DNA from 4 places in the Rhodococcus mengyinensis genome. Region 3 is predicted to be linked to each of the others. Evidence: riboswitches for the same ligand, from Rfam matches in the RefSeq annotation. Region 3 holds a riboswitch; each other region holds the start of a gene.
The links. A riboswitch is a leader RNA that binds a small molecule or an ion and turns the genes downstream of it on or off. The one in region 3 is predicted to bind S-adenosylmethionine.

Region 1 (6,998 bases), on a different contig from region 3:
ATGATGTGGTTGATGGCCTCGTTGACGGCGGTCACCAGTCCGTTGTCCTTCTTGGTGAGCACGGCGATCTCACCCTGGAGGGCGTCGCCCGCCCCCGAGAACGTTCCGGCGATCTCGCTCTCCCCGGCCTGCGCCACGTGGAACGACGAGGACGGGTTGGGCCCGAAGTAGGCGTCGATCCGGCCCGACGCGAGGGGCAGGTAGTAGTCGGTGACGTTCTGGTAGTAGGTGATGCCGGTCGGTTCGAGCCCCGCCGCGACGTTCTGCTCACTCCACTTCACCAGCAGCGCTTCCTGATTGGTGCCGGAGGAGACCGCGATCTTCAGACCTGCGACGTCCTTGGGCTCCTTGATCTGGATGCCGCTGTCCTTCTTCGTCTCGAACGCGACCGTGTCGAGGCGGTACGTCGAGAAGTCGTACTTCTCCTTCCGCTCCTCGGTGACGGTGACGTTGGAGATGAACGCGTCGGCCTCCCCCGAATCGATGCGGACGAAGTTCTGCGCCCAGTCCGCCGCCTGGAGGTCGACCTTCAACCCGAGAACGTCGCCGATCAGGTACGCGAAGTCGGTCTCCGAGCCGATGAGCGTCTTGTCGTCGTCGGCGTAGAAACGCAGGGGCGGGGCGGAGCCGGCGCTGCCCGTCACGACGAGCGTGCCGCGGTCGCGGATCTGCTGGGGGACCTTCGCGGCGATCGACTCGACCTCGTCGGTGGTGATGCGATTCTGGTCGGCGGTGAGGTTGTATCCGGCAGCCGAGGTCGGCGCCGATCCCTCGTCCTCGACGTCGCCGCCCCCGCACGCGGCGGCGAGCAGCGCGACGGTGGTGAGGGCCGAGGCCAGAATTTTCGTACGGAACCGTGCGGTGGACATGTGTGCCTTTCGGGGATCCACACCGAGGTGGGGAGAATCAGAGAACTCGGGAGAGGAATGCTGTGGTGCGGTCGTGCTGCGGGTTGTCGATGACCTGCGAGGGCGGGCCCTGTTCCACCACGACGCCGGCGTCCATGAAGACCGCCGTATCGGCGACCTCCCGCGCGAAGCCCACCTCGTGGGTGACGATCACGAGGGTCGCGCCGTCCCGTGCCAATTGCTTGATCACGGCGAGGACCTCGCCGACCAGTTCCGGGTCGAGGGCCGACGTGGGCTCGTCGAACAGGATCACCGCCGGGCGCAGTGCGAGGGCCCGGGCGATCGCGACCCGCTGCTGCTGGCCGCCGGACAGTTGTCGCGGGTACTCGTGGGCCTTGTCACCCACGCCCACCCGTTCCAGCAGCGCAATCGCCTCGGCCTCGACCTCGGCCCGGTCGCGGCCCTGCGCCGACACCGGCGCCTCGATCACGTTCTCCAGCACCGTGAGGTGGGGGAACAGATTGAAGTTCTGGAAGACGAATCCGATCCGGGAACGCTGCTTCAGGATGTCGCGTTCACGCAGTTCGTGCAGTTTGCTGCCCTTGCGCCGGTAACCGATGAGGTCGCCGTCGATGCGGATGGTGCCGCGGTCGACCTTCTCCAGGTGGTTGAGCGTGCGCAGCAGCGTGGACTTGCCGGAACCCGACGGCCCCAGGATCACCGTCACCTCGCCCTTGCGGACCAGCAGGTCCACACCCCGCAGGACTTCGAGTGCGCCGAAGGACTTGTGGACTCCGCGAACTTCCACCGCGTACTCCGCCGGATGGGCTTCGGTTGTCATTTCGTGGCACCTCTCGGTACGGAGACACCGGCGTCACGGATCTCGGCGAACTTCCGGGTGAGCTTCTGCCACGGAGTCGGCGGCAGCGCCCGTGCCGATCCGCGCGCGTAGTGCCGCTCGACGTAGTACTGGCCGATCGACAAAAGCGTGGTCAGGATGATGTACCAGATCGTCGCGACCATCAGCAGTGGTACGACGCGGCCGTTGCGGCCGAAGATCACCTGAACCTGGTAGAACAGTTCGGCGATTGCCATCGTCGACACGATCGAGGTGCCCTTGAACAGGCTGATCACCTCGTTCGCGGCGTTCGGCAGAATGCCGCGCATCGCCTGGGGCAGAACGATCTTGAAGAACTGGCGTCGGCGCGGGATGCCCAGCGACTGCGCCGCCTCGATCTGCCCGTGGTCCACCGAGATGATGCCGGAGCGGATGATCTCGGCGGAGTACGCGGCCTGATGCAGGGCCAGACCGATGACGGCGGCGGTGAAGCCGCTGATGACACCGTTCACCTCGAACGTGAAGAAGCCCGGACCGAACGGAATGCCCAGCGACAGAGTCTGATACAGGTACGTGATGTTGAACCAGAACAGGAGCTGCACGATCAGCGGAATCGACCGGAACGCCCAGATGTACACCCAGGCGATCACCTGCAACACCGGGTTGTGCGACAAGCGGCTGACCGCCAGCACCACACCGAGTGCGAATCCGAGGACCGTCCCCCACAAGGTCAGCTTCACCGTCATCCACAGCGCCTGCAGCACGGAGCCGGCGGTGAAGTACTTGGCGAACGTCGCCCAGTCCCATCCCGGGTTGGTCGCGAGGCCGTGGACGAACTGGGCGAGCAGTACCAGCACGACGGCGCTGACGACCCACCGCCACGGGTGCCACCTCCGCGCCACTTCCAGCGCGGCGTCCCCGTCGCCGGACGGCACTGAATCGAGGGGCACGGCCGAACGCGCCTGAACGGGGGCGCTCACGCTCCCTCACCACTTACGACAGACATCACTGAGGCGGCCTTTCACCTGGAAACCGGACTGGAGGAGAGCGCGTCTTCCGCGGGATGCGGGCGCGCGTCAGGCGCTCACCGGGCGAAATGCCCGGTGAGCGTGCTGTGAGACCTCGTCAACAGTGGCAGGAGGTGGTCCGGCACAGGTCGATGTGCCGTCTGCGCCACGCAGGGCGCGCGGGGTAGTTCATGTGCTGCCTTCCATCGATCCCGGCGGTAGCACCCGCACCCGAAGAATTCGGAAGGGTTGCTGCGACGTCAACGAGCCAGGTCTCTCGGTCGCTCTGGATGGTTGAAGCGAACACTAGCCGCATTCCCGAACCCCGTCAACACGGGGTATTTCCCTGCAACACAGGGGAAATGGTGCCGATCGGCCGCAAGAATCACCGTGCGCAGAAGTACTGACAGACGGAGATCCATGCGGTTGGATGAGGCGTGCGGCCCTGCATCTCCGTGGTCGTGTGACCCGGCCGCCGGGCCTTCCGAGGCCCTTGTAACGTCGCCTCGGTGACACCACTCGAAGTCATCGCGATCCTGGTAGCCGGTGTAGGCGCGGGCGCGATCAACGCCATCGTCGGCAGCGGCACGCTCATCACCTTCCCCACCCTGGTGGCGTTCGGGTTCCCTCCGGTGACCGCCACGATGTCGAACGCGATCGGCCTGGTCGCCGGTGGCGTGTCCGGCACGTGGGGGTACCGGCGGGAACTGGCCGGGCAGGGACCGCGGCTGCGGTGGCAGATCCCGGCGTCGCTGTGCGGTGCGGTTCTCGGCTCGTGGCTACTGCTGCACCTACCCGAAACTGTGTTCGAACTCGTCGTCCCGGTGCTGCTGATCCTCGCCCTGATCCTGGTGGTGCTGCAGCCGAAGATCCAGGCCTGGGCGAAGCAGCGCGGCAGCCACGAGGCGGGCCTGAGCCCGGCGCGCCTCACCCTGCTGACCGTCGGGACGTTCGCCGTCGGCGTGTACGGCGGATACTTCACCGCCGCGCAGGGCATCCTGCTGATGGGTGTGATGGGCGCGATCCTGCCGGAGAGCCTGCAACGAATGAACGGCGCGAAGAACCTGCTCTCGCTCCTCGTCAACGTCGTCGCCGCGACCGCGTACACGCTCGTGGCCTTCGACCGGATCAGCTGGGCGGCCGCCGGCCTGATCGCGGTGGGCTCGCTGTTCGGAGGCGTCCTCGGCGCCCGTTACGGCCGCAGGCTGTCGCCGACCGCATTGCGGGGAACCATCGTCGTCGTCGGCCTCATCGGCCTGTTCCGGCTGCTCGCATAGTCGCGCATGCACCCTCCCGCTCCCTCATACTGAGTCGGTGAGCAAAGACGTAGAGCACCCGGGCTGGACCTATCTGATGGACATGGACGGCGTTCTCGTCCACGAAGAGCACCTGGTCCCCGGGGCCGACCTGTTCCTCGCCGAACTCCGGGAGTCGGGTACCCCGTTCATCGTCCTCACCAACAATTCGATCAGGACTCCGCGCGACCTCCGCGCCCGTCTGCTCCGCACCGGCCTGGACATTCCCGAGGAATCGATCTGGACATCCGCCCTGGCCACCGCGACGTTCCTGGCGAGCCAGCGCCCCGGCGGCAGCGCCTACGTCGTCGGCGAATCCGGGCTCACCACCGCACTGCACGACATCGGGTACGTCCTCACCGACAACGATCCCGACTACGTGGTCCTCGGCGAGACCCGCACTTACTCCTTCGAGGCGATCACCACCGCAATTCGTTTGGTGGAGAGGGGCGCTCGCTTCATCGCCACCAACCCCGACCCCACCGGCCCGTCCCGGGAGGGTTCCCTTCCGGCCACGGGATCCGTTGCCGCACTGATCAGTAGGGCCACCGGTCGCGACCCGTACTACGTGGGCAAGCCGAATGCGCTGATGATGCGCTCGGCGCTGCGGGCCATCGGCGCGCACTCCGCGAACACGCTGATGATCGGCGACCGGATGGACACCGACATCGTCTGCGGGCTCGAGGCCGGGCTGCAGACCATCCTCGTCCTCACCGGAATTTCGACGCGGGATTCGGTGGAACTGTTCCCCTACCGTCCCACCGCGGTACTCAAATCGGTCGCCGACCTGGTCGGCCGGACGTCGGATCCGTTCGGCGATGCGGCTCCGCCGCCCGTGAGTACTTCTTAACCGCGGGACGTTGACAAGTACTCACGGGTGGCGGCAGCCCGTGATACCCCTGATCGTCGCTGCCCTGTACGTCCCGAACCTGATCCGGTTCCCGTCGCCACCGGCGAACGTCACGTCGTGGTGTCCGGGTCGGTCGGCGTGCACGTCGAGCCGGTCCATTCCGGCGTCGGCGGCGATCGCACGGGCCGCGGCCAGCACGGCGGGCCAGTCGGCGTCGCCGATCGGGGTGTCGGACAGCAATACCGGCGTGGTGACGGATTGCCCCTCCGTGTACGCATACGGTCCCGGGCACCCGCCGCCCTGGCTGCGTTCGCGATGCCACCGCCACCGAACATCCGGTGCAATCGCCGCAACGGCATCGCTTATCCGCATCAGCGCATCGGTGACCTGCCACTCGGTGACCGCGAGTGTCGGCCGGTCGCTCAGGCTCGCTGCCGCCGCCGCAACCTCCTCGTCGCTGAAGTTGTACGGGTTGTCCGGCACGCCACCACATCCGCTCGTCAGGATCGCCGCGCCGATCACGGCGACCGCCTTCACCACCCACCCGCCGCGGACCGTCACCGGACAGCCAGTTCCGGCATGCCCGCGACGATCACCGCCATGTTGTAGCCGGACGTCCGCAGCTCCCCGTTGTCACTCGGCCGCGGATACTCGCTGTGCCCGCTGGCATCTTCGCGCCGCACGCCGTCCGGGGTCGACGCCTCGAGCACCGACAGTTGTTCGAGGTCCGTCTGCACCGGATCGGGGCCGAGCCTGCCGAACCCGTCTGCCACGGTGATGGGGTCATCGGGCGCGCGCATCACGAACCCGTGCCGGGGTGCCAACCCGAGATCCGATTCGTCGTTCGCGTCGAACCCGGGCGAACCGTAGAACACGGCGTCGTCGACCGGTTGCCGCGGTCCCGCGTCCTGCAGGGCCAGGCCCTGGGTGTACGAACCATACGAATGGCCGAGCGCGGTGATGTGCGGATCGGGCGTCTGCGAGGCGACGTCGAGTCCCTCGTAGAACGAGGCGAGCTTCGGGGCACCCGCGGTCGCGCGGTCGGACTGCCAGGAATCGAGGAGCCATCCGCGCCCGAGATTCTGGTCGATGAACGGCACGTCGTAGTTGCCCGGACCGGTGGTGGTCGGCGGCTGATACCCCAGCCACGCGATCGTCGACACCGTGTCGCCGGTGCGGCCGGCCAGGTCCAACTGCCGTTCGGTCTCGGCCTTCAGCGCCGACGCCTCGTCGGTCATTCCGCGCAGCGAGGCGACGGTCGTGTCGATGCCCGGTGTGGTGACGGCGATGTGGTCGGCGGTGTCGGGGTCGCCGAGCGCGAATGCGGCCATCGTCCGTTCACCCGACTGCAGGTCCAGCAGCATCAGCCTGCCGTCCGGGTGATCGCGCACGAGTTTCTCGAGGTCGTCGAGGTCCCGCAACTTCTGCTCGGCGTACCACAACTCGGCGTCGTCGTCGGCGAATGCTCCACCGAACATGTTGCGGTCCAGCCGTTCCCGGAGCCGGTCCCGCTCCGTCTCCCACCGCGACCGCTCGTCGTCGAACCGGCTCACGTTCGCCTCGTGCCGCACCGCGGACGGGATGCCGTCGCGATCACCCACCCATTCGGGATGCTGCTCGATCACCTCGCGGCGCTGGGCTGCCGGCAGGGCGTCCCAGTACTCGCGGTTGTCCAGCGGGGAGCCGTCCCGCGGGGGCGCCGGGGCGGACAGTCCGGTGCCCGGTCGATCCGCCTCACCGGGTTCGGCCGCGCCGTCCGCGGCCCGCGTCAGGACAGCGGCGGCGTCGGCGACGAGGTCTTCCGCCTGCAGGATCAGCGCCCGGGCCGCGGCACGGAGTTCGTCGCGCCGCGCTGCCCCTGAGGTGTCGACGGGCGGTCCGGGCGCCTCGGCGATGTTCCCGCTGTCCGACAGAGCCATACCGTGGGCGGCGGCCGCTTCGCGGAGGCCGTCGAGTTCGGATTTCAGGTGCGTGACCGCGTCGACCAGGTCGCCGGCCAGCTTCTCGACGACGGCGATCGCCGCGGCCTCACCGCTCAGATCATCCGCGACGATCCGGAACCGCCGACGTGCGGCGTCCGCGGCGTCGTCCTGCCACGCCGGCAACCGGCCGATGTCGGCGAGACCGTCCTGCACGACACGGATCGTCGCCGCCCGCACC
Region 2 (7,065 bases), on a different contig from region 3:
AGCCGGCGGTGAAGAGGTCCTCGGCGCGCGAGTCCTGACGACGCCAGGACTGCGGATGAATCCCCGTGCCGTACAGATCGACGGCGACGAGCGGGTCGTGTGGCTCAGGCATGAATCGATTCCTCCAGCTGTGCAGAACGTGGGCGCACGACGGATCGTCCCGGGACGGCGTCGAGCAGCTGCCGGGTGTAGTCGTGGCGGGGATTGTCGAATATTTCTGCCGCGGTGCCCGATTCGACGATGCGGCCGGACCGCATCACCGCGACCGTGTCGCTGATCTGCCGGACCACGGCGAGGTCGTGCGAGATGAAGAGGTAGCTGAGCCCGAGTTCCCGCTGCAGGCGCTCGAGCAGTCCGAGGATCTGCGACTGCACCGAGACGTCCAGCGCGGACACCGGTTCGTCGAGCACGACGAGTTCCGGGTGCAGCGCGAGCGCGCGGGCGATCGCGACCCGCTGCCGTTGCCCACCGGACAGCTCGGCCGGTCTGCGTTCGAGGTAGGTACGCGGCAACGCGACCTGTTCGAGCAGTTCGGCGACTCGTGCCGCCCGATCCGCCCGGGTGCCGACACCGAACGCACCGAGCGGTTCCGCGACGATGTCCGCGATCGCCAGCTTCGGATCGAGGGACGCATACGGGTTCTGGTACACGATCTGCACTCGGCGGCGCAGGGCACGCAGCGCGCCGCCGCGCAGGCCGGTGATGTCCCGGCCGTCGAACTCGACGCGGCCCGCGGTGGGAGATTCCAACCGGATCGCGATCCGGGCCACCGTGGACTTGCCGGACCCGGACTCCCCCACCAGCGACAGCGTGCGCCCGCGAGGGACCTCGAACGACACGTCCTGGGCGGCGTCGATGGCGGTGCGCCGGTCGATCCGGAACGTCTTGGACACCCCCGACACGCGCAGCAGGACGTCGGGTTCGGCTCCGCCCGCCTCCGCGGCGCGACTGGGCCCCCGTCCCACCGAGAGACTCGGCGCCGCGGCCAGCAGGGTGCGGGTGTACTCGTGCTGTGGGTTCTCGAGGATCTCGCGGGTGGGGCCCGCTTCCACCACCTCACCCTCGCTCATCACCACGATCCGGTCGGCACGGTCGGCGGCGACACCCAGATCGTGCGTGATCAGCAGGACCGCGGTGCCTGACTCGGCGATCCGCGCGTCGAGGTGATCGAGAATCCGGCGCTGCACGGTGACGTCGAGTGCACTGGTCGGCTCGTCCGCGATCACGAGTTCGGGGCTGCACGCCAGCGCGATCCCGATCAGGACGCGCTGCCGTTGCCCGCCCGACAGGTCCTGCGGGTACTGCCTCGCCCGCACCTCGGGCTTGTCGATCCCGGCCTCGGCGAGAATGCGCACTGCCTCGATGCCTGCCGTCCGCCGGTCGGCGAGACCGTGGATCCGGAGCACCTCTGCCACCTGGGCGCCGACTCTCAGGACGGGGTTGAGCGACGTCGTCGGGTCCTGGGGAACCAGCCCGATCCGGGCGCCACGGATCCGCTCGAGTGCGCGCTCCGACTTGGTGTCGAGACGCTCACCGTCGAACGTGACGGTGCCGGCCACGGCCCGCCCGGATCCGCTGAGCAATCCGAGGATCGCGTGCGCCGTGGTGGATTTCCCGGAGCCGGACTCGCCGACCACGGCCACCACTTCCCCGCGCGACACCGTGAGGTCGACGCCTTTCACGGCCACGACGGGATCGCTCACGCTCCCGTACGCCACCCGCAGTCCGGAGACCTGGAGTAGCGGCGCCGTGGTGCCTGCCGCAGCAGTAGTCGTCGAGCTCATCGCACTTCCCTCTGTTCGAGTGCATGCCCGAGCCGGTGCGCCGACAGCACGACGGCCACGATCACCAGTCCGGGCAGGGTGGTCATCCACCACGCGGTGGCGAGGTAGTTCCGGCCCTCGGAGATCAGCGAGCCCCATTCCGGGGTGGGCGGCACCGCGCCGAACCCGAGGAAGCTCAGCGACGACACCGCGAGGACCGCCATCCCGAACTCGACGGCGGCGAGTGCCACGACAGGCGCGTACGAGTTCCGCAGAACGTGGCGGCGCAGCACCGTGTGCCAGCGGACACCCGACGCGAACGCCGCCTCGACGTACAGCGACCGGCGTACTCGCAGCACCTCCGACCGCATCACGCGGGCGAAGTTCGCGATCAGCGACACGCCCACCGCGATCGCCACGTTGACCGTGCCGAACCCCAGCGCGGTCACCAGTGCGAGCGAGAGCAGCAGGGCGGGGATCGACAGGAGGACGTCGACGACGCGCATCAGCACGGCGTCCAGCGCACCTCCGACGGCACCGGACAGCAGGCCGATCAGCGAACCGACGACCAGCGCGATACCCACGGCCAACAGCGTTGCGGTCAAAGATAATCCGGCACCGTGGACCACGCGGGTATACACGTCACGGCCGATGTTGTCGGTGCCGAACCAATGCGCGGCACTCGGCGCCTGCAGTTTCTGGGCGGGCACCCCGACCAGCGGGTCGCCGCTCGCGAACACCGACGGCGCCACCGCGAATCCGACCGCGACGAGGAGCACGGCGGCCGAGGCCACCAGCACGAGATTGCGACGCAACCACGTCACCGCGCGGCGTCCGCGACTGTCCGACTCGGACGCGACCACGGGAGGCGGTTCGGTCGGCGGAGCGCCGAAACCCTCGGCCTCCTCGATCAGTTCCCTGGTGAGGATGTCAGACATGAACCTTCTCCTCCACATCCGCGGTGGTGTTGCGGCCGGAACTGCGCCTGCCCTCGACGATCCGGGGATCGATCAGCGGATAGAGCAGATCGACGGCGAGATTGACGAGTACGTAGACGACCGAGCTCAGCACCACGATTCCCTGGACCACCGGAATGTCCTGCGCCATCACGGACGTCTGGGTGAGCCGCCCCACGCCGGCGCGCGAGAACACCGTCTCGACGACGACCGATCCGGCCAGCAGATTACCCACGAGCACACCGGCGATGGTGAACGCCGGAATGCTCGACAGGCGCAGCGCGTGCCGGGTCTGAATCTGCCAGCGGGACGCACCCTTCGCCCGCGCAGCTTCGATGAACGGCTGCCGCCACGTGGTCTGCAGACTCGCCGCGAGCACCTGCGCGATCACGGCACCGGTCGGCAGCGCGAGCGTCACCGCGGGGAGCACCAGCGTCGCGATCCCCTGGTCACCGAACGCCGGGAAGGCCTTCAGCCGGAACGAGAACAGCTGCAGCAGAATCAGTCCCACCCAGAACGTCGGCACCGCGACACCGAGCGGAGGCAGTGAGAACAGCAGATTCCGCACCCAGTGGACCCTGGTGTAGGTGGCGAGGAACGCGACCGCTGCCCCGAACACGACCGCGAGAACCAGCGCCGCCGACGCCAGCGCGAGCGTGCTGGGGACCGCGTTCCCGATCGCCTCGGTCACCGATTGCCCGGTGGCGATCGAGTACCCGAAGTCACCGCGGACGGCGTGGCTCAGCGAGTTCCAGTACTGCACCCACACCGGCTGGTCGAGGCCGTACCGCGCCTGCAGCTCCGCGACGGCGGCCGCGTCGACCGTCGTTCCGGTGGTCGCCGAGTCGACGGCGATGCTCACCGGGTCGGACGGCAGCAGGAACAGCACGGCGAACGACACGGTGAACGTCGCCCACAGGACGGCGATCGCCTGCAGCACGCGTAGTCCGAGGTAGCGAATCATGGCTCAGCGTCCGCTGATCCAGGTGTCGAAGAACTGGAGCCGGGCCGAGGCCTCGAACTTCAGGTCCTGCACGTTGGGACCGGCGCCGATCGCCTGCGACAACTCCACCGTGGGGATCCACAGACCGTTGTCGAGCACCTGCTGCTGGGCGTCGGCGACGAGCGCGCTCCGCTCGGTGGTGTCGGTGGTGGCGAGTTGCTTCGCGAGCACGTCGTCGAGCGCGGGAATCGGTCCGCGGTTGTTCAGGTTGCGGCCGTCGAGGCCGAACTGGGTGCGGAGGATGTCACCGTCGGCGCGGGTGCTGTTGTAGTAGGTGGCGTCGAAGTCCTTGGAATTCTGGCGGGCGATGGACTCCGGAGTGGACACGAGATTCAGCTGCAGATCCACTCCCACCTCTTTGAGCTGCTGCTGCACCAGTTCGAGGATGGCCTGGTTGCCGGCGAACACGGAGCTGAACAGAACGGGGAAGCTCAGCTTCTGACCGCTCTTCTCGCGGATGCCGTCGGCACCGGGAACCCAGCCCGCCTGATCCAGAATCGACTTCGCCTTCTCCGGGTCGTACGACACGTCCGGCAGCGCCACGTAGCCCGGGGTGCGACTGGCCAGCGTGCTGGTGGCGGGTGTGAAGTTTGGACCGAGTACGGTGTCGACCAGTTCCTGCCGGTTGATCGCCGGGACCAGCGCGCTGCGCACGACGGGGTCGACGAGCGGTCCGCGAGTCACGTTGGGCTGGAAGCCGAACGGGGTCCCGGGGTTCGACGTGGTGAGCACCTGCCCGCCCGCGCCTTCGATCTGCGGGGCGTCCTGCGGCAACGCGTCACTGATCGCGTCCAGCTGTCCCGAGGACAGGCTGCCCGTGCGGACGCCGGATTCGGGCACGACGCTGAACTCGATGGTGTCGAGGTAGGCCTCGCCGTCATGGCCGAACACGTCCGAACCCCAGTTGTATCCGGCGCGCTTGGCGAGGGTCACCGACTTGTCCTGCTGGTAGTCGGCGTACGTGAACGGCCCGGTGCCCGAGATGTTGCCGGTGCACCGTTCTTCGGCGGACTTCGCGACGGACGCATCGGACAGGATGCCCAGCTGCGGGGTGGACGACGCCTGCAGGAACTGCGCGTTGGGTGCGGCGAAGTCGACCTGCGCCGTCAGCGGGTCGATCACGGTGGTGCCGGTGTAACCGGCGAGGTAGCTGGCACCGAGCGGGGCCTTGGCGCCGGAGAGGGTGTTCACGATGGCGTCGAGATTCTTCTTCACCGAATCCGCGGTGAAAGGTGTTCCGTCGCTGAACGTCACCCCCTCCTTCAGGTGGAACGTGAAGGAGGACGCGTCGGCGTCGGTTTCCCAGCTCTCGGCGAGCCACGGCTTCAGTTCGCCCGTCTCCGGGTCCTGGTCGGTGAGCGAGTCCACCACCTGACGAGCCACGTAGACCGTCTGATTCGTGCCCGACTGCGCGGGGTCGGCGCACGTGGGCGCCTGGGACAGGCCGTAGCGGAGTGTGCCGCCGGGCTGCGCGGGGCCCGCATCCGCGGAGGAACTGCTGGAACCGCCACCGCAGGCGGTGAGTGCCGTGGCCAGCACGGCGGCGGCGCCGATACCTGCTGCGATGCGGGCACCGCGGTGGGGCGAGGACAAAAGCACTGATGGCACCGAGAACTCCGTGATCTCGAAGAAGTGCCGTGCGCGCTGCCCGTCGTATCGGCAGCGCTCACGCGCACAGGAAGGTGAGGGACACCGGATCCGACGCGGATGCGGTGTGAAGAGCCGGAACCCCGACGGATCGGGGTGTCAGGTCAGCTGTGACAGATCGAGGTGGACAGTCGGCAGAGATCGACGTGGAGACGCCCCCAGGCGCTCACGAAACCTTCGGTCAACATCGTTCCTCCATCGATCCCGGCGGTAGCACCCGCACCCGCAGGGCGGGGGGTTGCTGCGACGTCAACGAGCCAGGTCTCTCGGTCGCTCTGGATGGTCGTTACCGAGTGTAAGAGATCGCCGGTCGCCGCGCCACACGGACCCCGTTACCCCACGGCCTGCCGGGGCGGGAGTTCCCGCCGCGACAGAGCGGGCCGGAGACCGAGATGTTCACGCAGGGTGGAGCCTTCGTATTCCGTTCGGTACGAACCTCGCTCCTGCAATTCGGGCACAAGCAGGTCGACGATCTCGTCGAGTCCGGTGGGCACCAGATACGGCGAGATGTTGAACCCGTCCGTGGCCCCACTGCGAACCCACCGGGTGAGTTCGTCGGCGACCTGCCCGGGAGTACCGGCGAATCCGGAGCGCTGGGTGGTCGCGATCGCAACCTGACGCAGCGACAGGTTCTGCGCCTCTGCCAGGGCCCGCCATTCCCGGGCGATGGCGAGCGGATCCTTTCCGTCACGCGCCGCCCCACGGGTGACGGAGATCGGCGCGGGCACCGGATCGAATTCGGGCAGTGGACCGTCCGGGTCGCGATCGGACAGATCGCGGCCCCACACCTGACCGACCAGCGACAACGCCGTCTGCCCGGTGTACTGGCCCTCGAGAACCCAGCGCACCTTCTCCTCCACCTCGGACGCGTTCTCCGCGAGCACGATCTGCGTGCCCGGCAGAATCTTGACGTCGTCCTCGGGACGCCCTGCACGACGCAGTCTCGCCCGGATGTCCTCGGCGAAGGCGAGCGCCTCGTCGAAATGCGTTCCGTGCCGGGAGAAGATCACGTCGGTGTGCGCGGCCGCGAAGTCCCGGCCCGCCGGTGAGTCGCCGGCCTGGAAGATGACGGGATGCCCCTGCGCGCTGCGCGGCAGCGTGGGGGTGACCGTGACGTCGAACTGTGACGTGCGCCGGGACACCTCCTGCACACCGTCCGGGGTCGACCACGACGGCGCGTCGGTGCTCGTCGCGACCGCGCCGTCTACCCACGCATCCCAGATCGCCCGGGCGGTGTCGAGGAACTGCCCGGCCCGCTCGTACCTGTCGGCGTGATCGAGGTAGCCGCCGCGCCGGAAGTTCTCACCGGTCCACGCGTTGTCCGTGGTGACGGCGTTCCAGCCGGCACGGCCACCGGACAGCAGGTCCAGCCCGGACAGCCGCCGGGCGAGGTCGGCGGGCTCGTTGTAGGTGGTGTTCTGGGTGGCCACCAACCCGATGTGCCGGGTGATGCCGGCCAGCGCCGCGAGCTGGGTGATCGCGTCCGGCCTGCCCACGATGTCGAGATCGAGAATCTTGCCTTCCTGTTCCCGCAGACGCAGGCCCTCACCGAGGAAGAAGGCGTCGAACAGGCCCCGCTCGGCGGTCAGTGCCACCCGCCGGAACGTTTCGAAGTCGATCTGCGATCCGCTCGACGGATCGGACCAGATCGTCGTGTGGTTGACGCCCTGGAAGAAGACACCGAAGTGCACCTGGG
Region 3 (7,065 bases):
CGGCTGCCCGGCGAGGACGAAACCGGCGATGGCGAACGCGACCATCAGGATCGGAATCAGTGCGAGCACACTGAAATACGTGATCCCCGCCGCGTAGTAGTCGCCCTTCTGCTGCTGGTACCGCTGTGCGGCCCGCATCAGATGGTCGAACCAGGGGCGCGCTGCCCGCTGCCTGTCGAGAAAACTCGGTTCGTCAGCCACAGTGCTCATCCCTTCGGTGTCAGAAACCCAACCTTCTCGTACACGGCCGCCAGAGTCTGCGACGACACCTCGCGGGCGCGGTGAGCACCGGCTGCGATGATCCGATCGAGTTCTGCCTCGTCCGAGAGGTACCCTTCCACCTTCGCTTTCAACGGTGTCACGAACTCGGCGAGGACATCTGCCGTATCGGTTTTCAGGTCGCCGTACCCCTTGCCCTCGTACCCGGCCACCAACGTCTCGACCGGAGTCCCGGACAGCGCGGACTGGATGGTGAGCAGGTTGCTCACACCGGGCTTGGCCTGCGGGTCGTAGCGGATCTCCCGCTCGTTGTCGGTGACCGCGGACTTGATCTTCTTCGCCGACACCTTGGGGTCGTCGAGAAGGTTGATCAGTCCGGCGGGGCTCGGACCGGACTTGCTCATCTTCGACGTCGGATCCTGCAGGTCGTAGATCTTGGCGGTGCCCTTGATGATCTGGGCCTCGGGAATGACGAACGCCTTCCCGAACCGGGTGTTGAACCGCTGGGCGAGATCGCGGGACAGTTCGAGATGCTGACGCTGGTCCTCGCCGACGGGGACCCGCTGCGGACGGTAGAGCAGGATGTCGGCAGCCATCAGCACCGGATACGTGAACAGGCCGACGCTCGCGTTCTCACTGCCCTGTTTGGCCGACTTGTCCTTGAACTGCGTCATCCGGCTCGCTTCACCGAAACCGGTGATGCAGTTGAGGACCCACGCCAGCTGCGCGTGCTCGGGCACCTGGCTCTGCACGAACAGCGTGGCGCGGTCGGGGTCGATTCCGAGCGCCAGCAGCTGCGCCGCCGCGATCTTCGTACGACGGCGCAGCTCCTTCGGGTCCTGCGCCACCGTGATCGCGTGAAGGTCGGGGATGAAGTAGAACGCGTCGAAGTCGTCCTGCAGAGGCACCCACTGCTGCAGAGCACCCAGGAAGTTGCCGAGGTGGAACGAGTCGGCGGTGGGCTGGATGCCGGAGAGCACCCGCGGTTTCGCGATGGGTTTCTGAGCTGCAGGGGTCGACATGAGTACTGATCTTTTCACGTGCGCCGTGACGACACGAATCAGATACCGGCCGTCACCGGTACTGGACGGTGACCGGCGCGTGATCTGACCACCGCTGGTCGTAGGTTTCGGCGCGCTCGACGACGGCCTGCTTGGCCCGCTCAGCCAGTTCCCGGGTGGCGATCTGGTAGTCGATGCGCCAGCCGGAGTCGTTGTCGAACGCCTTCCCGCGGTACGACCACCAGGAGTACGGCCCGGCGACGTCGGGATTGAGGTGCCGGACCACGTCGGTCCAGTGCGCGTCCTCGGCGAACAGGGCGCCGAGCCACTCCCGCTCGTTCGGGAGGAAACCGGAGTTCTTCTTGTTGGTCTTCCAGTTCTTCAGGTCGAGTTCGGCGTGGGCGATGTTCCAGTCGCCGCAGACCACGACGTGCCTGCCTGCCGCGACGGCGGCCGCTGCGGTGTCGGTGAGGTACCGGGCGAAGGAGTCCATGAACCGCTCCTTCTCCTCCTGCCGCGGTGTCTGGGCCTCCCCGGAGGGCAGGTACAGGCTCGCGACGGTCAGGTCGTCGAAGTCGGCCTCGAGGTAGCGGCCCGCGGTCGCGAACTCGTCGTCACCGTGGCCGACGCGGAAGGCGTCGGCAGGTTTCCGGGACAGGATCGCGACGCCGTTGCGTCCCTTCGACGACGGCTCCGCGGACACCAGGTTCCATCCGCCCTCCAGAGCGGGCGCGAGCGTCTCGGCGAGCTGCTCGTCGGACGCCCGCGTCTCCTGCAGACACACGACGTCGGCCTCTGTGCGCTCGATCCACTCGGTGAGCCCCTTGCGGGCGGCGGCGCGAACGCCGTTGACATTGACGGTGGTGATGATGTGTGGCACGGCAAGCACCGTAGCGGACGCGTACGACAGCGCGGCTACCGAGACGAACGGGCGCTGCGGCGTTCCATCGCGACCGCCACGGTGAGGACCACGAGACCCGCCACGGCCAGCAGCGCACCGACCGCGGCGGGCGCCGTGTAGCCGTAGCCGGCCGCGATCACGACACCACCGATCCACGCCCCGAACGCGTTCGCGATGTTGAGGGCCGCGTGGTTGAGCGAGGCGGCGAGGGTCTGGGCGTCCGCGGCGACGTCCATCAGCCGGGTCTGCAACCCGGGAACCATCGACGCACCCGCCGCACCGACGAAGAACACCAGCAGCAGCGCCGTGTACGGGTTGTGGGAGGCGATCACGAAGACGCCGAGCAACACCCCGAGCGCCGTCATCGATACGAACAGGCCGGGAATCAGCGCCCGGTCGGCGAGTCGGCCGCCGATCAGATTGCCCGCGACCATGCCCAGGCCGTAGATCATCAGGGCCAGCGGCACCAGCGACCGCGACAGGCCGGCGACGTCGGTGAGCGTCGTGCTGATGTACGTGTAGACGGCGAACATGCCACCGAACCCGACCATGCCGATGATCAGCGTCATCCACACCTGCGCGCGGCGCAGGGCACCGAGTTCGGTGAGGGGATTCGACATCCGCATGGCGGCGAGCGCGGGCACCCACGACCAGATCGCGCCCAGTGTCACCACACCGATCACGGCCACGAGCGCGAAGGCGCTGCGCCAGCCGAGCGTCTGGCCCAGCCACGACGCGACGGGAACGCCGACGACGTTGGCCACCGACAGTCCCATCATCACGAGAGCGACCGCCCTGGCTCGCTGGCCGCGGTCCGCGAGGTGCGCCGCCACGAGGGCCGCGACACCGAAGTAGGCGCCGTGCGGCAGGCCCGCCACGAACCGCGCGGCCATCAGCACGCCGTAGTTCGGCGCGAACACCGTGGCGGCGTTGCCGATCGTGAACGCCGCCATCAACGCGATCAGCAGCGTCTTACGGGGCACCCGCGCGGTCAACGCCGCGATGAGTGGCGCGCCGACGACCACACCCAGCGCATACGCCGAGATGACGTGCCCGGCCGTCGGCTCGGTGATCCCGAGACTCGACGCCATCTCGGGCAGTAGCCCCATCGCCACGAACTCGGTGGTCCCGATCCCGAAGCCACCGAGCGCGAGCGCGATCATGGCGAGCTTGCGGACGGACGGATGTTGGGCGATGACACCGAGGTGCTCGGGGCGGACGGGGGTGGAAGTGCTCACAGCAGAACTTTCGACTAGGCGGGGAGACGGCTACGCGGCGCACGGCGCCTCGTTGCGCAACGACCCACATCGAAATTCTCTTCCCCGGATTCCGCTTTTCGCGCCGCGAGCGACCGTGAGATGACTCACCCGGCCCGGAAACCCCGAACGGGACGCCCCGTGAGGGGACGTCCCGCTCGTAACGCTGTGGCTCGGTGCCTACTGCTCGGCGATGGCCTTCTGGAGGTTGATGTCCAGCGCACCGAGGAACTCCTCGGTGGTCAGGTAGCCCTGGTCGCCGCCGACCAGCATCGCGAGGTCCTTGGTCATCTGGCCACCCTCGACGGTCTTGATGACCACGTCTTCGAGCTTCTGGGCGAAGCCGATGACGTCGGGGGTGTTGTCCAGCTTGCCGCGGTGCTCGAGTCCACGGGTCCACGCGAAGATCGACGCGATGGGGTTGGTGGACGTCGGCTTGCCCTGCTGGTGCTGACGGAAGTGACGCGTCACGGTGCCGTGTGCGGCCTCGGCCTCACACGTCTGTCCGTCCGGGGTCAGCAGCACGGAGGTCATGAGGCCGAGCGATCCGAAGCCCTGCGCGACGGTGTCGGACTGGACGTCGCCGTCGTAGTTCTTGCAGGCCCAGACGTAGCCGCCCTCCCACTTGAGCGCCGACGCGACCATGTCGTCGATGAGACGGTGCTCGTAGGTGAGTCCTGCCGCGTCGAACTCCGACTTGAACTCGGTCTCGTAGACGTGCTGGAAGATGTCCTTGAACGCGCCGTCGTACGCCTTGAGGATGGTGTTCTTGGTCGACAGGTACACCGGGTAGTTCTGCTGCAGGCCGTAGTTGAGCGAGGCGCGCGCGAAGTCCTCGATGGACTTGGTGAAGTTGTACTGACCCTGGACGACGCCGCCGCCCTCGGGGAAGTTCACCAGCTCGTGCTCGATCGGCTCGCTGCCGTCCTCGGGCGTGTAGGTGATCATCACCTTGCCGGGACCGGGGACCTTGAAGTCGGTGGCGCGGTACTGGTCGCCGAAGGCGTGACGGCCGATGATGATCGGCTTGGTCCAGCCCGGAACCAGTCGCGGAACGTTGGAGATGATGATCGGCGCGCGGAAGATCGTCCCACCGAGGATGTTGCGGATGGTGCCGTTGGGCGACCGCCACATCTTCTTGAGACCGAACTCCTCGACGCGTGCCTCGTCCGGGGTGATGGTCGCGCACTTGACGCCGACGCCGTGCTTCTTGATGGCGTTGGCCGCGTCGACGGTCACCTGGTCGTCGGTCTCGTCCCGGTGTTCGATGCCGAGGTCGTAGTACTCGAGATTCACATCCAGGTAAGGATGGATCAGTTTGTCTTTGATGAACTGCCAGATAATGCGTGTCATCTCGTCGCCGTCGAGTTCGACGACGGTGCCCTCAACCTTGATTTTGGACATGGGTGCTTCGCGTCCTCCTAGGAAGATTCCCTGGTTACACGGTTGCGGTCGCACTTTGTGAGTGGGTCCGCGAACGGTTCGCTTTTCAAACGTAGACGGTCAAGGCGGCCGCTGGGAGACCGCACGTAAACAAGACAAGCGTACTGCTATGCGCCACGCTCGCAACACCTGGGGCACGGAGGCCATCCCTACTCACGGGTAACTTTTCCCTGCTAGTGGCCCTGATCGGTGCCGTTTCCGGTCGTTCCACCCCAGCCGCTAAGATTCACTCCAGGTCATGAGTGCCAGCAACGAGCCCCGGCTAGCTGGCCGGCAACCCTCCACCGCGGTGGGGTGCCCCGGGTGATGACCTGGTTCCCTGATTCATACAACAGTCGGGTGACAAGCGCGGGTCCGACATCGGAGGTTCATGATGTGTTGTTGTTGTCGTAGATAGACCCCAGACAAGCCCTGCGCGCGAACGAACCAGCAACTCCGTCGCGCCTCGTCAGACCACTGGAGTAGACAGCACATGACCGAGAACTGGTCGTTCGAGACCAAGCAGATCCACGCCGGGCAGACGTCCGACGCGACCACCAAGGCGCGGGCGCTGCCGATCTACCAGACCACCTCGTACACGTTCGACAGCACCGATCACGCTGCCGCGCTGTTCGGTCTGGCCGAGCCGGGCAACATCTACACCCGCATCATGAACCCCACCCAGGACGCGGTCGAGCAGCGCATCGCCGCCCTCGAAGGCGGCGTCGCCGCCCTGCTGCTGTCCTCCGGACAGGCCGCCGAGACGATCGCGATCCTGAACCTCGCCGAGGCGGGCGACCACATCGTCTCCAGCCCGCGGCTGTACGGCGGCACCTACAACCTCTTCCACTACACGCTGCCCAAGCTCGGCATCGAGGTCTCGTTCGTCGAGGACCCCGACGACCTCGAGCAGTGGAAGGACGCGATCCGGGACAACACGAAGGCGTTCTACGGCGAGACCATCTCCAACCCCCGCAACGACGTCCTCGACCTGCCGGGCATCTCCGGGATCGCCCATCAGCACGGGCTCCCGCTGATCGTCGACAACACGGTGGCCACCCCCTACCTGATCCGCCCCCTCGAGCACGGTGCGGACATCGTGGTGCACTCCGCCACCAAGTACCTCGGTGGCCACGGCACGGCGATCGCCGGTGTCATCGTCGACGGCGGCACGTTCGACTGGACCCAGGGCCGCCACGGCAACTTCACCACCCCGGACCCGAGCTACCACGGCGTCGTCTACTCCGAACTCGGACCGCCTGCCTTCGCCCTCAAGGCGCGCGTGCAGCTGCTCCGCGACCTCGGCTCGGCGATCTCCCCGTTCAACGCGTTCCTCATCGCCCAGGGTCTCGAGACGCTGAGCCTTCGCATGGAACGGCACGTGTCCAACGCGACCGCCGTCGCCCAGTACCTGGAGGCGCGGCCGGAGGTCGTGTCCGTCGGATACGCCGGGCTTCCGTCGTCGCCCTGGCACGACCGGGCGAAGCAGATCGCGCCGCGGGGTGCGGGCGCGATCGTGACGTTCGAACTCGCCGGCGGCATCGACGCGGGCAAGAAGTTCGTCAACGCGCTCACCCTGCACAGTCACGTCGCGAACATCGGCGACGTCCGCTCGCTGGTGATCCACCCGGCGTCCACCACACACTCCCAGCTGACCCCCGAGGAGCAGGCCGCCAGCGGCGTCACCCCCGGACTGGTCCGCCTGGCTGTAGGCATCGAAGGGATCGACGACATCATCGCCGATATCGAGACCGGACTCACGGCGGCGGCATCTTGACCGTGAGCGCTGTACAGAACCTGCCCGTGGCGGACGGACGTCTCGGCACCATCGACATCGGATCGCTCGAGCTCGAGAGCGGAACAGTGATCCCGTCGGTGTCCCTCGCCGTGCAGCGATGGGGTGAGTTGTCCCCGAACCGGGACAACGTGGTGCTCGTCGAGCACGCCCTCACCGGCGACTCGCACGTCACCGGACCCGTCACCGACGAACACCCCTCCCCCGGCTGGTGGACCGGGATGGTCGGTCCGGGTGCGCCGATCGACACCGACGAATGGTGCGTCATCGCGACCAATGTCCTCGGTGGCTGCCGCGGCACCACCGGTCCCGGTTCGATCGCCGAGGACGGGCGCCCGTGGGGCAGCCGTTTCCCGGAGATCTCCATCCGCGACCAGATCGCGGCCGAGAAGAAGTTCACCGACCTGCTGGGCATCGACAAGCTGGCGTCCGTCGTCGGCGGTTCGATGGGCGGAATGCGCGCGCTCGAGT
Region 4 (7,065 bases), on a different contig from region 3:
TCGTCAGTGATGCCGGCGGCGCGGCACCGGTCGCGGTCGGAGGTCCAGGATTCGGGCAAGTACAGCTCCCGGTCGATCAAGGCGTGGCCGGCGCCGCTGGCGTAGGCGAGGAAGACGCCGATCTGGCAGTTTTCCACCCGTCCGGCGGTGCCCGAGTACTGGCGTTGCACCCCGGCCGAGCGGGTGCCTTTCTTGAGGAATCCGGTGTCGTCGACGATCAGTACACCGGCCGGATCGCCGAGGCGTTCGACCACGTAGTCACGGACGTCGTCGCGGACGCCGTCGACGTCCCAGTCCGCGCGCCGCAGCAACCGTTGCATCCCGTCCGGGCTGATCTCGCCGGCGCGCTCGGCGAGGGTCCACCCGTTCTTGCGTTCCAGACCTGCAACCAAACCCGTCACATATTCACGGACTCGGGACCGCGGCTCCGACCGGGCGAACCGACCGGAGATCCGCTCATGCAACGCTTCCAACTCGGCAGCAACCAGATCGAGGACCACACAATCAGTATCGTCTACCTGTCAAGCAAGTGCCGTTGCAGTACTAGGACCTCGGCGCCTCGACCGGGGCCACATGTTCGGGCCACAGTCGCAGCGCGACGAGGTAGCCGGCCACGGCGATGGCCGACGATCCGACAAGACTGACATCGACACCGTGCGCGATGTCGGCAAGGGGCCCGGAGTACAGCGACGTGTCGACGGCGAGGACGCCGAACACGGATCCGGCCGCCCACGGGATGACGGCGCGCAGGTTCCACCCGCCGGTGAACCAGTAGCGCCCACCCCTGCGGCCCAGATTGAAGACCTGGAGGTCGACGGCGTCGTACTGCCCTCGCCGCGCAACCAGGAAGCCGGCGACGTTGATCGCCACCCACGGCGCGGCGAAACCGTTGAGCACCAAGGTCATCGCGGTGATCGAATCGACGGCGTCGACGACGAACACGCCGATGTAGAGCAGGGCGACCGCGAGCGCCGACGTGATCAGCGTGGTGTGGACGCGGCGCAACCGGGGGATCAGCGCTTCCAGATCGAGACCGCTGGCGTAGACGTTGAGGACGCCCTGGCCGAGTCCTCCTGCGAGGGCGACGAGGACGATCGGCAGCACGTACCAACCGGGCGCCTCCGCCACCAGGTCGGCAACGTAGGAGTCGCTCAGCGTGGTGAACGTCGACGCGGTGAACGATCCGAAAGCCGCGGTCAGGAACAGCCCGAAGAAGATGCCTGCCATGGTGGCCGCGACGATCGTACGGTCGCTGAACCGCACCCGGGAGATCCGCCTGCTGTAGTCGCCGAGCGTCGGGGCGTACGACAGCGGACCGCCGACGGCGAGCACCACGGCCAGAATCCAGGTGGGCCAGAACCCGCCGAGGAGATAGTCGCCGCTGCCCGACCCGCCGTCGAAGCGACCCCCGAACGCGAACACACCGAGCAGGAGCAGCGCGGCGACGACGGGCAGCACGAACTTTTGGAGCGCGACCACCGTGCCGTGGCCGAACAGCGCGACGGCCACGATCTCGGCGGCGATGATGCCGTAGCCGAGGGCGAGCATGCCGTTGTCGACCGGTGTGCCGAGCAGGCGGTGGGCGGCGGCGATCAGCGCGTCACCCGAGGTCCAGACCGCGATCGCGGCGTACGCGAGGGCGAAGAGCAGGGTGAGCCCCGAGCCGATCATCCGTCCGCTCACTCCGAAGTGCGCACCACTCGACACGGTGTTGTTCGTGCCGGTGCGCGGGCCCAGGAGTGACAGGGGAGCGATGAGGAGCGTGCCGAGTCCGATGCCGACCGCGCTGGCCGCGATCGCGCTGCCGAACCCGAGTCCGAACGTGATGGGGAGCCAGCCGAACACGATCACCGAGAACGCCAGGTTGCCGCCGAAGAACACGGCGAGCATGTTGAGCGGTCGCGAATCGCGTTCCGATTCGGGGATGTATTCCACGCCGATCGTCTCGACGTGTCCGAAGCGGTCCTCCGGCGGGGAGGGGGCGTCGTCGTCGAGGGGCGTCGTCGGGTCGAGATTCGTGGACACTGCGGACCTCACATTCCGGGTCGGAGGTGACTGTCATCACGTCCTGTTGGGAACCGAAGATATTCCAAACTGAAAATTCAGTCAAGACCGGCGAGTGACGTGCGCCACCGAGGGTGGTTCGGAGTTTGCGCTGATACGGCGACCGGACTAGATATATGTGTGACCGCTTGTCTCATGTATCCCTCTGTCATCGGAGTGCCTGTGTCTGCCGCCGCCATCAACAGTCGTTTCGCGAACCGGTGCCGGCTCGCCGCAGCGGGGACGGCGTTCGGGCGACGCGACATCGAGGGTCGACGGTGAGGTCGCCGCTCGTCCGGTGGCAGCTGATCGGCTTCGTTCTCGTGGCCCTCACGGGCCTCGTCTACGTGGGTGCCAACTACGTGCGTCTCGACAATCTCCTCGGGTTCGGCGAATACACCGTGCACCTCGAATCGGAGACGTCGGGCGGCATCTTCACCAATGCGGAAGTCACGTACCGCGGCGTGCCGGTCGGCCGCGTCGGGGACATGTCCCTGACCCCGGACGGCGTCGTCGTCGAACTGAGGATCGACACGAGCGCGCCCGACATTCCCGCGTCCGCGAAAGCCGTCGTGGCCAACAGGTCGGCGATCGGCGAGCAGTACGTCGACCTTCGGCCCGCCACCGATCGCGGGCCGTACCTGACGGACGGGTCCCGAATCGCCGCCGCCGACACCTCGACGCCGGTGCCCGTCGAAGAATTGCTCGCCAGCACACAGGGATTGACGAAATCCGTGCCGATCGACGCGCTCCACACCGTCGTGACGGAACTCGGTGCGGCGTTCGACGGCAAGGGCGAAGACCTTCAGTCGCTCGCGGACTCGTTGTCCGGGCTGTCGGCGTCGGGATCCGAATCGCTCGACCGGACACTGGCTTTGGTGCGCGACGGTCGAACTGTACTGGATACGCAGTCCGAACAGTCGTCGGCGATCAAGGATTTCAGTGCCGACCTGGACTCGCTCGCGGATCGTCTGCGCAGCAGCGACCCGGACGTCCGGCGGCTGATCGACAACGGAAATCCGGCGAGCGATCAACTGGGGCAACTTGTCTCGGAGACCGGACCCGGTGCCACGACGAACCTCGCCAACCTGTCCGCCACGGCGAAGGTGATCTCGGTGCAGGCCACCGCCCTGCAGACGCTGTTCGTGTATCTGCCCGGCGTGGCGGCCGCGTCTTCGACCATTGCGCCCGACGACGGAACCGTTCACCTGGGTCTGGTGGCAGAGACCAACAATCCGCCGTCGTGCACCGTCGGCTACGAGGGCACCCAGGCGATCCTCCAGGAGATGAAGCGGAACGACCCGAACTTCGACGACACGCAGCAGGACTTCCCGCAGAACACTGCCGCGTCCTGCGAAGCCCCGCAGGGCAGTCTCACCGGCGTCCGCAGTGCGAACCGGATCGTGTTCGGCGACCCCGCCACCGTTCAGCCGTGGGACTCCACGCCCAAGAAGGACCCGAACAGGCTGGACCTCAACCCGATTGCGAATCAGCTCGCCCCGCTCCTCGGGGTGACTCTCAACTGACGCGAGTTCTCGGTCCCGGATCCGGGACCCTCCGGGTTTCGGGTTGACAACTGCGCGCCGATCCTGCAATCTTCGAAACAGGTCACGAGTACCAGCGTCAAGCCCCGGCTAGCTGGTCGGCAACCCTCCACCGCGGCGGGGTGCTCCGGGTGACGACCAGGCTGAGGTCCATACCGGACCCGGCAAGCGCGGACTCCGAGAGGGCACCGACCCTGCGACGAGTCCCTGACTACGAGGGATGTCGTGATGACTGCTGTACTGACCGCTGACGTGTGTGTTGCCCCCCTGGCCCAGGTTTCGGGCTCCGACCTGCGGGTTCCGCTCGTTCAGGGCGGCGACTGTGCCTACGTCAACTTCGACTACGCCGCCAGTGCGCCGGCGTTGGCGCAGGTGACCGACCGGATCGGGGCACTGCTACCGACGTACTCCAGCGTGCACCGCGGCGCCGGCTACGCGTCGCGGGTCTCGACCGAGTGCTACGAGAAGGCCCGCGACTCTGTCGCCCGGTTCGTCGGAGCGGGGGAGGACCAGGTGGTGGTCTTCACCCGGAACACGACCGACTCGCTGAATCTGCTGGCCGGCTGCGTCCCCGGCAGCACCGTCGTCCTCGACATCGAGCACCATGCGAACCTGCTGCCGTGGAAGAACTCTCGCGTCGTGAGGGCGGCGGACACGCTGGAGGAGACGGTCCGCCTGCTCGTCGCAGAACTGTGCTCCAAGCCCACCGCCCTGCTCGCGGTGACGGGTGCATCCAACGTGACCGGCGAGGTTCTGCCGATCGCCGCCCTCGCCGAGGTGGCGCATCGTTGCGGCGCACGGATTCTCGTCGACGCCGCTCAGCTCGCGCCGCACCGGCGCATCGACGTCGAGGAGTGGGGCGTCGACTACCTCGCGTTCTCCGGGCACAAGCTGTATGCCCCCTTCGGCGCCGGTGTGCTGGTGGGCCGCCGGGACTGGCTGGACGCCGCCGAGCCCTATCTCGCAGGCGGCGGGGCGGTCCGGAACGTGACCGTCGAATCGACCCAGTGGGCGCCCGCCCCTGCCCGGCACGAGGCCGGAACCCCCAACGTGCTCGGCGCGGCGGCGCTCGCCGCCGCGTGCGATGCACTGTCCGAGCTGGACTTCGGCACGGTGGCCGCACACGAGGCGGCACTCACCGGCCGGCTCCTGGACGGCCTCGGCTCCGTCGACGGCCTGGACTTCCTGCGGCTGTGGTCGGACGCCCCCGACACCGTGGGGATCGTGACATTCACGATCGACGGGTTCGAGCCGGGAGAGATCGCCGCCTACCTCTCCGCCGAACATGGAATCGGAGTTCGCGACGGGCGGTTCTGCGCCCATCCTCTGCTGGGCCGCCTTGGCAGGCCTGACGGCGCCGTGCGGGTGAGTGTGGGTCTCGGAAGCTGCTCCGAGGACGTGGATCGGCTGGTCGACGCGGTGCGCACCCTGGTGGCGGGCCGCCGGAGCTGGACCTACGCCAAGGAGAGCGGCCAGTGGAATCCGGTGCCGGAGACGCGTTTTTCGCGGGACGCGCTAGTATGACCGCATGGCATCGCAGGCTGGGAGCACAATGATTGCTCACTGGTGCCGTCGGCATGTCGATCTGTGCCGAACCGCCTCGGGTATGTGTTCGAGCTGACCGTTCTTCCAGCTCCGTTTCATTCACACGTCATTCCCGAGGAACCCCTATGTCTCGAGACAATGCCTTCGTATCCCGTCCCCTTCGCGTCGCCGTCGAACTGACCGGCTCCGGCCACCACCCGGCGGCCGAGGGCGCCACCGGCACGCGGCCGATCAACGGCGCGGACTACTGGGTGGACCTGACCGCCGATTCGACGGATCAGCTCGACCTCACGTCGTTCCCGCCGAACGTCGTCCGGATCCGGGCGTCCGATCTGCGTGAGGCGCAGCAGGAACGCGCACGGATCCGCGCCGAACTCGTCGCCGACGGTCGCGACCCCGACAGCGTCACCGTCCTGGTGGACCTCGAGGTGCTCATCGCCGGGGAGGCCCGCGCCGCCCGCAAGGAGCTGGCCCTCCTCGACAGCGCCCTGGCGACGCCGCGTGCTCCGGTGTCGTTGCAGTACATCGGAACTCCGGTCGGCCTCGCCGGACTCATCGCCGACATCCAGGCGGCAGGCGTCGCCGACGGTGTGACCGTGCTGCCGCTGTCGCTGCCCAGGGTCCTGGAGCAGCTCGTCGACGGCACCCTCCCGTGGCTGGAGGAGCGAGGTCTCGTCACCTCCGCCGACGCCGTCGACGAGGCGCTGCGTCGCTTCGACCTCCCCCTCCGCGAGCGGGTACTGGCGTCCTGAACTGGTCAGTTGCCGTTGTTCGCTGAACCGAGCGGAGTGGGCCGGTAGTACCGGCCCTCGTGATACAGCAGGGGAGCCGAAGCGGAGTCGTCGTCTGCCTCGGCATGAACGCGGGTGACGAGGCCGATGACGAGCGTGTGATCGCCGACGGGAATCAGCTGGTCCACGATCACCCGCAACCAGCTGGGAGTTCCGTGGAGGACCGGTTCGCCGGTGTCGAGTCGCGCCCAGAGCGACTCGTCGGAGAACCGCTGGTCGGCGCTTCGGGAGAATCGCTGAGCCAGGTGCTGCTGGTGCTCGCCGAGGAGGTGAATCACCAGCGAATCCGCGGAATGAAGTGCATCGATGCTGGACGACGTGTTCGCGATGTTGAACGACACCAACGGCGGGTCCAGTGAAACCGAGGAGAACGAGGACGCGGTGAAGCCGACCGGGCCGGACCCCGAATCGAGGGTCACGATGGTGACGCCCGCCGGGTGCCGACGCAGGGCTGCGCGGTAATCCTCGGCGCAGATTCCGGGGGCGAGTCGATGGTCGCGTGGGAGGTCCGAACCATCGACGGTTTCGGCGTTCTCGGCTCTGTCGGACAAATCATTCTCCGGGTCGGCCCGTGCGGGCACTGTGTCATTCTCGTTCACGAGATCTGACGTCAACTATAGGGGCGTCAACCGCCCGGGATTCAGTCGACGTCGATCGCCAGGCCCGCGGTGATCCGCACCAACTCGGAGAACGACGTGCGGAAGACCGTGTCCGGGTGCCCGGCGGCCGCCCACAGTTCCGCGTACTCCGACAGGGCGTTGTCGACGTACGTCGGAAGGTTCGTGGGATGTCCGAGCGGGGCAATACCCCCGATCGGCTGTCCGGTCGCGATCCGCACCATGTCGAGGGGTGCCCGGGTCAGATTTCCCTGCAGTCGTTTGCCCGTGTTCGCCAGATCCACCTCGTGCGCCCCCGACACGAGGAGCAGGATCGGATCGTCGTCCAGGAGGAACACCAGCGACTTGGTGATGGCACCGATATCGACCCCCAGAGACTCCGCCGCCTCGGCCGCGGAGTGGGTGGAGTCGGGCTGGGTCACGATCACCCCATGGTGTCCTCGCGCGATCAGAGTCTCGGCGACATGCGCGGCGTGGGGGTGCAGGGGCGTCGGCATGAACCAAGAGTAGGTCCATTCCTCCGGT

Region 1: it holds a riboswitch for S-adenosylmethionine, as region 3 does, so the genes downstream of both, ACNJ7E_RS00915 (putative leader peptide) here and ACNJ7E_RS28620 (bifunctional o-acetylhomoserine/o-acetylserine sulfhydrylase) in region 3, are expected to answer to the same signal.
Region 2: it holds a riboswitch for S-adenosylmethionine, as region 3 does, so the genes downstream of both, ACNJ7E_RS00875 (putative leader peptide) here and ACNJ7E_RS28620 (bifunctional o-acetylhomoserine/o-acetylserine sulfhydrylase) in region 3, are expected to answer to the same signal.
Region 4: it holds a riboswitch for S-adenosylmethionine, as region 3 does, so the genes downstream of both, ACNJ7E_RS15765 (aminotransferase class V-fold PLP-dependent enzyme) here and ACNJ7E_RS28620 (bifunctional o-acetylhomoserine/o-acetylserine sulfhydrylase) in region 3, are expected to answer to the same signal.

What each region holds. Positions count from the first base shown of each region.
Region 1 covers NZ_JBLWIT010000012.1:35,869-42,866, forward strand. Annotated here, with positions in the region: gene ACNJ7E_RS00900 (ABC transporter substrate-binding protein) at 1-869, opposite strand, end outside; gene ACNJ7E_RS00905 (amino acid ABC transporter ATP-binding protein) at 907-1,689, opposite strand; gene ACNJ7E_RS00910 (amino acid ABC transporter permease) at 1,686-2,666, opposite strand; gene ACNJ7E_RS00915 (putative leader peptide) at 2,812-2,886, opposite strand; SAM riboswitch class I at 2,894-2,990, opposite strand; gene ACNJ7E_RS00920 (sulfite exporter TauE/SafE family protein) at 3,203-3,970, shown strand; gene ACNJ7E_RS00925 (HAD-IIA family hydrolase) at 4,047-4,838, shown strand; gene ACNJ7E_RS00930 (LppA family lipoprotein) at 4,860-5,399, opposite strand; gene ACNJ7E_RS00935 (alpha/beta hydrolase) at 5,396-6,998, opposite strand, start outside.
Region 2 covers NZ_JBLWIT010000012.1:25,988-33,052, forward strand. Annotated here, with positions in the region: gene ACNJ7E_RS00850 (LLM class flavin-dependent oxidoreductase) at 1-112, opposite strand, end outside; gene ACNJ7E_RS00855 (dipeptide ABC transporter ATP-binding protein) at 105-1,784, opposite strand; gene ACNJ7E_RS00860 (ABC transporter permease) at 1,781-2,701, opposite strand; gene ACNJ7E_RS00865 (ABC transporter permease) at 2,694-3,683, opposite strand; gene ACNJ7E_RS00870 (ABC transporter substrate-binding protein) at 3,687-5,321, opposite strand; gene ACNJ7E_RS00875 (putative leader peptide) at 5,474-5,557, opposite strand; SAM riboswitch class I at 5,562-5,655, opposite strand; gene ACNJ7E_RS00880 (NtaA/DmoA family FMN-dependent monooxygenase) at 5,702-7,065, opposite strand, start outside.
Region 3 covers NZ_JBLWIT010000125.1:45,027-52,091, forward strand. Annotated here, with positions in the region: gene yhjD (inner membrane protein YhjD) at 1-201, opposite strand, end outside; gene trpS (tryptophan--tRNA ligase) at 207-1,241, opposite strand; gene ACNJ7E_RS28605 (exodeoxyribonuclease III) at 1,294-2,100, opposite strand; gene ACNJ7E_RS28610 (MFS transporter) at 2,136-3,359, opposite strand; gene ACNJ7E_RS28615 (NADP-dependent isocitrate dehydrogenase) at 3,558-4,781, opposite strand; SAM riboswitch class IV at 5,055-5,175, shown strand; gene ACNJ7E_RS28620 (bifunctional o-acetylhomoserine/o-acetylserine sulfhydrylase) at 5,293-6,576, shown strand; gene metX (homoserine O-acetyltransferase MetX) at 6,573-7,065, shown strand, end outside.
Region 4 covers NZ_JBLWIT010000084.1:76,126-83,190, reverse strand. Annotated here, with positions in the region: partial or broken gene ACNJ7E_RS15780 (IS701 family transposase) at 1-500, opposite strand, end outside; gene ACNJ7E_RS15775 (purine-cytosine permease family protein) at 544-2,025, opposite strand; gene ACNJ7E_RS15770 (MlaD family protein) at 2,322-3,569, shown strand; SAM riboswitch class IV at 3,650-3,764, shown strand; gene ACNJ7E_RS15765 (aminotransferase class V-fold PLP-dependent enzyme) at 3,816-5,111, shown strand; gene ACNJ7E_RS15760 (putative leader peptide) at 5,116-5,208, shown strand; gene ACNJ7E_RS15755 (LLM class oxidoreductase) at 5,258-5,884, shown strand; gene ACNJ7E_RS15750 (flavin reductase family protein) at 5,890-6,399, opposite strand; gene ACNJ7E_RS15745 (YbaK/EbsC family protein) at 6,564-7,037, opposite strand.